DNA from 2 places in the Clostridium chauvoei genome. Region 2 is predicted to be linked to the other one. Evidence: a T-box and tRNA genes for the amino acid it is inferred to sense, from the RefSeq annotation. Region 2 holds a T-box; the other holds one or more tRNA genes.
What was found. A T-box is a leader RNA that pairs with one kind of tRNA and senses whether it is charged. The one in region 2 lies ahead of gltX (glutamate--tRNA ligase), so its partner is inferred to be a tRNA-Glu.

Region 1 (3,479 bases), 690 kb from region 2:
CAGCCAAATGACCTTCAATGAAATTTTCTATATCTTCTAAAGAAGAATTAGGCATCATATCTACAAGAATTTCAACTTTTTTTCCTTGATTAAGAGCTTTAGATGCGTGACCTGATATTTGGAGAATTGGAGGTCCAGAAATTCCATAATCAGTGAAAAGAATCTCTCCAAATTCTTTTCTTGCAGGTTTATCGTTAATTAATAGTGTGGCATATCCATCAAATTTTATACCTGACAATGCTTTTAAATTAGGATGTTCTAACTTTAATTGAACTATTCCAGGAATAGGATCAATAATTTTATGGCCTAAGGATTTTGCTAATGAATGTCCAGAGCCATCAGAACCAGTTTTAACTGCTGATTTTCCTCCACAGGCAAGAATTAATTTATTACATGTGAATAAATTATACTCTTCGTTACTTGTGGATAACTTAAAACTTTTTTTCCTGTGGATAGATTTTAATTTGCAGTTTGTGTATAAAGGAATTTCTCTCTCCTCTAAAGCAAATCTAAAAATATCCACAACAGAAGAAGCTTGTAACGATTGTGGGTACATTTTTCCGTTATTTAACTCAACAATAGGTAAACCTAAAGATAGGAAAAATGATTTAGCATCTTCTACTGTAAATTTAGATAGTGATTCAACAAAAAAGTTAGAGTTTTCACTATGATAAGATAAGAAGGGAAAAGATATTGTGCTATTTGAAATATTGCATCTACCATTACCTGTAGTTAGAATCTTTTTACCTATTCTATCGGTAGCTTCTAAAATAGCTACATCTATACCAAAATCTTTTGCGGCAATAGCTGCAGTTAATCCAGAAGCTCCACCACCAACTATAATTAAATCATGATGTATCATAATATTTAGTCTCCTTAATGTATATTTAAATAAATTTTATCATAGTAATATAAGTTATAAAACTATGGAATACTATTTATAGAGGTGAAATATATGAAAGTAAGAGTTATAAATAAGGATAGTAGTGATTTTGAAAAAGAATTTAAAGTTAGAAGAATGAATTATGATCAATCAGTAGTTAACTATCCTAATTCTAAAGGTATAAATATATTTTTAAACAAAGATATAGAATTTATTACTGAATCAGATGTAGATAAATTTTTAATTAAATATAGAGATTTATTAAAGATAAAGTTAAATAGAGGAATATCAATAAACTTATATAAAATATTAGTAGATAATATTCAAGAGCAATTCAATGAAGAATTTGAAGCACTTAATTTACTAAAAGATAAATATAAAGTAAATAAAAGAGGAATATGGGATAAAGAAATACTTTGTATCATTAATAATCACATACCTATAAATATTATTGCAAGTGGAGAAAATTTTAAAAAAGTTGGGTATAATATATCTATAGAAGAAATTAATAAAGAAAAATTTTTCGAATTATGTACCTTTGAAATTAAAAAAATCGAAAAAGAAATTAAAGAAAAAGAAAAGCAACTTTCTAGGTATGGACAAGGCTTAAAGTGCCTAGAATCAAGAGATAAGATGGTGAAATTACTAGAATAAAATCTAGTAAAAACCTAGTATAAAATTAAATAAATAAAAAAGTTTAAAAAAAGTGTTGACACTATATTAAAATTTATGTATTATAGTTAATGTGCTCGGCAGGAGAAAGCCTCCTGAAAGAAAAGAGCAAAACTTAATATGGCTCCTTGGTCAAGCGGTTAAGACACCACCCTTTCACGGTGGTAACAGGGGTTCGATTCCCCTAGGAGTCACCATTTATTTTGGGCGCATAGCTCAGCTGGGAGAGCATCTGCCTTACAAGCAGAGGGTCACAGGTTCGATCCCTGTTGTGCCCACCAAAATTAAATGGCTTAGTAGCTCAGTTGGTTAGAGTACTGGCCTGTCACGCCAGGGGTCGAGGGTTCGAGTCCCTTCTAAGTCGCCATTTTAATTTTAAAAAACATAACATAAAATTTAATATTTTAAGCTATATGCTGGCATGGCTCAACGGTAGAGCAGCTGACTTGTAATCAGCAGGTTGTAGGTTCGATTCCTATTGCCAGCTCCATATATGGCTCCTTGGTCAAGCGGTTAAGACACCACCCTTTCACGGTGGTAACAGGGGTTCGATTCCCCTAGGAGTCACCATTTTATTTTGGGCGCATAGCTCAGCTGGGAGAGCATCTGCCTTACAAGCAGAGGGTCACAGGTTCGATCCCTGTTGTGCCCACCAAAATTAAATGGCTTAGTAGCTCAGTTGGTTAGAGTACTGGCCTGTCACGCCAGGGGTCGAGGGTTCGAGTCCCTTCTAAGTCGCCATTTTAATTTTACAAAAGCTTAAATATTAAAAACAAAAAACAACTTAATATGGCTCCTTGGTCAAGCGGTTAAGACACCACCCTTTCACGGTGGTAACAGGGGTTCGATTCCCCTAGGAGTCACCATTTATTTTGGGCGCATAGCTCAGCTGGGAGAGCATCTGCCTTACAAGCAGAGGGTCACAGGTTCGATCCCTGTTGTGCCCACCAAATTAAATGGCTTAGTAGCTCAGTTGGTTAGAGTACTGGCCTGTCACGCCAGGGGTCGAGGGTTCGAGTCCCTTCTAAGTCGCCAATTTTGCTGGCATGGCTCAACGGTAGAGCAGCTGACTTGTAATCAGCAGGTTGTAGGTTCGATTCCTATTGCCAGCTCCACAAAAGCTTTGGATTTTTCCAAAGCTTTTTTTATTGTTTGAAATTAAATATAAAAAACTAAGACGATGAAATAATCATCGTCTTTTTAAATTTAATTGTATTCTAATGTCTTCTGCATAAAATTTGTAAAGCTTAAAGTTACCGACAAGTCTAGAATAAATTCTTTCACTATAGATTTTAGTTATCATAGGAAGACTTAAATTAGTAGATATAAGCATTTTTTTATTTTTAAGTAATTTTCTATTAATTAAAGTGAATAACTCTGTAGCAGAGAACTCTGTAATTTGTTCTGCTCCTAAATCATCAATAATTAATAAATCACAATTAAGCAGTAATTCTTCTAATTCATAGTTGTTATTAAATCTAATATCTCTAAGACATTTAATAAGTTCATCAGAAGTTTTATAAACAACTAAAAATCCTTCATCAAGTAATTCTTTTGCAATGCACCAAGATAAGTATGTTTTACCAGTACCTGAATTGCCATAAAACAATAAGTTATTATTGTGCTTTGAAAAATTAGGAACATAATCACCTTGAATAAACTCTAAAATATTTTCTATATTTCTTCTTGGAGAAAATTTATCTTCTCCAATTTTATGGTTGGAATATAAACTTATATCAAATTTATTAAAGTTATGAGTTTTAACAGCATCTTCTAAATCAGAATCCTTATAATATAATTTAATTAACTTATTTTTGTAACATGAGCATTTTTTTATTCCAATATATCCTTCATCCTTGCATTTATGACATTGATAATGAAGAGATAAATATTCAGGATCATAACCTTTTGAAACTAATAGCTC
Region 2 (3,479 bases):
GTTAAGGTTACAGCTCCTTTAGGAAATGAAATAGAAGCTATTTTTGGAGTGTTAGGAAATAAAACTACAGCAGTTATAGAAATGGCAAGTGCAAGTGGAATACATTTAGTTAAGAGAGAAGAAAGAAACCCACTTATAACTACAACTTATGGAACAGGAGAAATTATAAAAAAAGCTCTTGATTTAGGTGTAAAGCATATAGTTATAGGAATCGGTGGAAGTGCAACTAATGATGGTGGAGCAGGAATGATTCAAGCATTAGGTGGAAAGATTTTAGATAACAGTGGAAATGAAATAGGTTTTGGTGGTGGTGAACTATCAAAAGTAGAAAAAATAGATTTAACTAATTTAGATAAAAGACTAAAAGATGTAACTATAGAAGTTGCTTGTGATGTTACAAATCCATTAATAGGAGATACTGGAGCATCAGCTATATTTGGACCACAAAAAGGTGCTACAGAAGAAATGGTTAAAATATTAGATAACAATCTTTCAAACTTTGCAAAAGTAATAAAGAAAGATTTAGGAAAAGATGTAGCGAGTGTAGAAGGAGCAGGAGCAGCTGGTGGATTAGGAGCAGCTTTATTAGCCTTTTTAGATGCAAAATTAGAAAAAGGTATAGAACTTGTAATAAAACATACAGAACTTAAAGAAAAAGTAAAGGGTGCAACTTTTGTATTTACAGGAGAAGGTGCTATAGATAGCCAAACTATTTATGGTAAAACACCAATGGGAGTAGCTAAAACAGCTAAAGAAGAAGGCGTTAAAACTATTGCTTTTGCTGGGAAAGTTTCAGAAGGAGTAGAAAATTTATATCCTATAGGAATAGAAGCTATTTTTAGTATAATGCAAGGTGTATCTACTTTAGATGAAGCGTTAAGAGACGGAAAAGAAAATCTAGCTAAAACAGTAGAAAATGTAGTTAGATTAATAAATGTAAAATAAAAAGAACTTTAAAAACTATATTTACAATAGTTAATACTAAAGTTATAATGTTACTGTATTTAGGTTAAAATATAAATAAAGTAGCATTGAAAGAGAAGAGTATATAGTAAATTATTTTAAAGAGATTTAGGGAAGGTGAGATCCTAGAATTTAATCCTATAGAAAGAAACTCTGGAGCTATAAATTTAAATGAGTGGATTAGTTTATCTAATCAATTTAGGTGGTAACGCGGAAGTAGTCTTTCGTCCTAAAGCTTTTAGGATGAAGGACTTTTTTATTTAAATTTAAAGGAAGGAAAGGTAAAATATGAGTTTAGAAAAATTAGCTGAAATTATTTTCCCTGGTATTGACAAAACACCAGAATATTACATCGAAAAATATCCAAAGAGAGAATTAAAGGAAGGTGCAGTAGTTTGTAGATATGCTCCATCACCAACAGGATTCCAACATATAGGTGGAGTATTTGCTGCATTAATAAATGAAAGATTAGCAAGTCAAACAGAAGGTGTTTTCTATTTAAGAATAGAAGATACAGATCAAAAAAGAGAAGTAGCAGGAGCTATTGAAGATACTATAGCTACTATGCATAATTTTGGAATGGACTTTAATGAAGGTATGACAGGAACAGATACATTAAAGGGAAATTATGGTCCATATAGACAAAGTCAAAGAGCAGAAATATATAAGACTTTTGCTAAGGATTTAGTTAAAAAAGGTTTAGCATATCCATGTTTCTGTACACCAGAAGAATTAGCAGAGCTTCGTGAAAAACAAACAGCTGAAAAAATCACACCAGGATATTATGGAGAATATGCTAAATATAGAAACTTAACTTCAGAAGAAGCTATAGAAAAAATAGAAAAAGGTGAAAGCTACATTATAAGACTTAAGTCACCAGGAAATATAGAAAATAGAGTAGAATTTCATGATTTAATAAAGGGTGATGTACATTTCCCAGAAAATAATCAAGATATAGTCTTAATAAAAGGTGACGGACTTCCTACATATCATTTTGCACATGCTATAGATGATGCATTAATGAGAACTACTCATGTTATAAGAGGTGAAGAATGGTTATCATCACTTCCAATACATGTTCAATTATTTGATGTTTTAGGATTAGAGAGACCAGAATATGCTCACATTCCAACAATAATGAAAAATGATAATGGTTCAAAGAGAAAATTATCAAAGAGAAAAGATGCAGAAGCAGCAGTTTCTTATTATAAAGAAGTTGGGTATCCAATGGTTTCAGTAATAGAGTACTTATTAAATATAATAAACTCAACATTTGAAGAGTGGAGAGTTGAAAATCCATTAGTTGATTATCACGATTTTGAAATAGCATTAGATAAAATGAGCAAGAGTGGAGCATTATTTGACATAGTTAAGTTAAATGATGTAAGTAAGGAAGTAATCTGTAAGATGAAACCAGAAGTAGTTTATAACTACTATACAACTTGGGCAAAAGAGTTTGATAAAGAAATGTTTGAATTAGTAACAGCTAATGAAACTATGACTAAAGAAATCTTTAATATAGACAAAGAAGGTCCAAAGCCAAGAAAAGACTTTGCTAAATGGGAAGATGTTAAAGAAAAAATATTCTATTTCTATGATGAATTATTTGCTAAAGAAACAGCAGATCAAGTAGAATTACCAAAGACATTATCTCTTGAAAATGCAAAAGCTATAATCGAAGCTTATGCAAAGGAATTTACTTTTAACATAGGTAGCCAAGAAGCTTGGTTTGATGAATTAAAAGAAATTGGGTTAAAATTAGGATATTGTGCAAATAGAAAAGAATATAAAGCTAATCCAGATCAATACAAGGGTATGATTTCAGACGTAGCAGGAGCTGTAAGAGCAGCTTTATCACATAGAACAAATACTCCAGATCTTTATACTATAATGCAAATTATGGGAGAAGAAAAAGTTAAAGATAGATTTAATAAGTTTTTAAATATATAATTATTTTTTTAAAACCTTGTTTAGTATTTTATTACTAAGCAAGGTTTTTTATTATCCTTCTAAATTAGTAATACAATAAAAATGTTTTCAAATAAAATAATTTGACAATCAAATAAAAATCTATATAATATATTTTGATAGTCAAAACAAGCAATTAACTTAGGAGGAAATATGAAAAAGAGAAACAAGATAATACTTAGTATAGCATTAATAGGATTAATATTATTTTCAACAGTTACATATATTGTTGGACAAATGGTTTATAATGGATCAGTAGGATCAAAAACTGAAGTACCTAAAGATGAGATGGTAGATTTTTATAGAAAAAAAGAGGACAAGCGTTTAGAAATTTTAGATAAATATAAACATGAAAAGCTATTTGTAAAAAGCCCTAAAAATGGATATGATATAGAAGTCATGAATATAAAATCAAATAAAGAAACTAAGGATGTAATGGTAATTGTACATGGAATAGAAAGTAATTACTATGAAGTTTTAAATTCAGCATTTAATTATTTAGAAAGAGGCTATAATGTAGTAGTATATAATCAAAGACATACTGGATA

Region 1: it encodes a tRNA-Glu, which carries the amino acid that the T-box ahead of gltX (glutamate--tRNA ligase) is inferred to sense. The anticodon was not compared.

The regions. Positions count from the first base shown of each region.
Region 1 covers NZ_CP018624.1:2,842,080-2,845,558, reverse strand. The annotation lists gene BTM21_RS13390 (BaiN/RdsA family NAD(P)/FAD-dependent oxidoreductase) at 1-862, opposite strand, end outside; gene BTM21_RS13385 (hypothetical protein) at 956-1,537, shown strand; tRNA gene BTM21_RS13380 (tRNA-Glu) at 1,678-1,752, shown strand; tRNA gene BTM21_RS13375 (tRNA-Val) at 1,761-1,836, shown strand; tRNA gene BTM21_RS13370 (tRNA-Asp) at 1,846-1,922, shown strand; tRNA gene BTM21_RS13365 (tRNA-Thr) at 1,971-2,045, shown strand; tRNA gene BTM21_RS13360 (tRNA-Glu) at 2,051-2,125, shown strand; tRNA gene BTM21_RS13355 (tRNA-Val) at 2,135-2,210, shown strand; tRNA gene BTM21_RS13350 (tRNA-Asp) at 2,220-2,296, shown strand; tRNA gene BTM21_RS13345 (tRNA-Glu) at 2,347-2,421, shown strand; tRNA gene BTM21_RS13340 (tRNA-Val) at 2,430-2,505, shown strand; tRNA gene BTM21_RS13335 (tRNA-Asp) at 2,514-2,590, shown strand; tRNA gene BTM21_RS13330 (tRNA-Thr) at 2,596-2,670, shown strand; gene BTM21_RS13325 (ATP-binding protein) at 2,745-3,479, opposite strand, start outside.
Region 2 covers NZ_CP018624.1:659,225-662,703, forward strand. The annotation lists gene BTM21_RS03005 (glycerate kinase family protein) at 1-945, shown strand, start outside; T-box leader at 1,023-1,198, shown strand; gene gltX (glutamate--tRNA ligase) at 1,252-2,913, shown strand; gene BTM21_RS03015 (alpha/beta hydrolase) at 3,085-3,479, shown strand, end outside.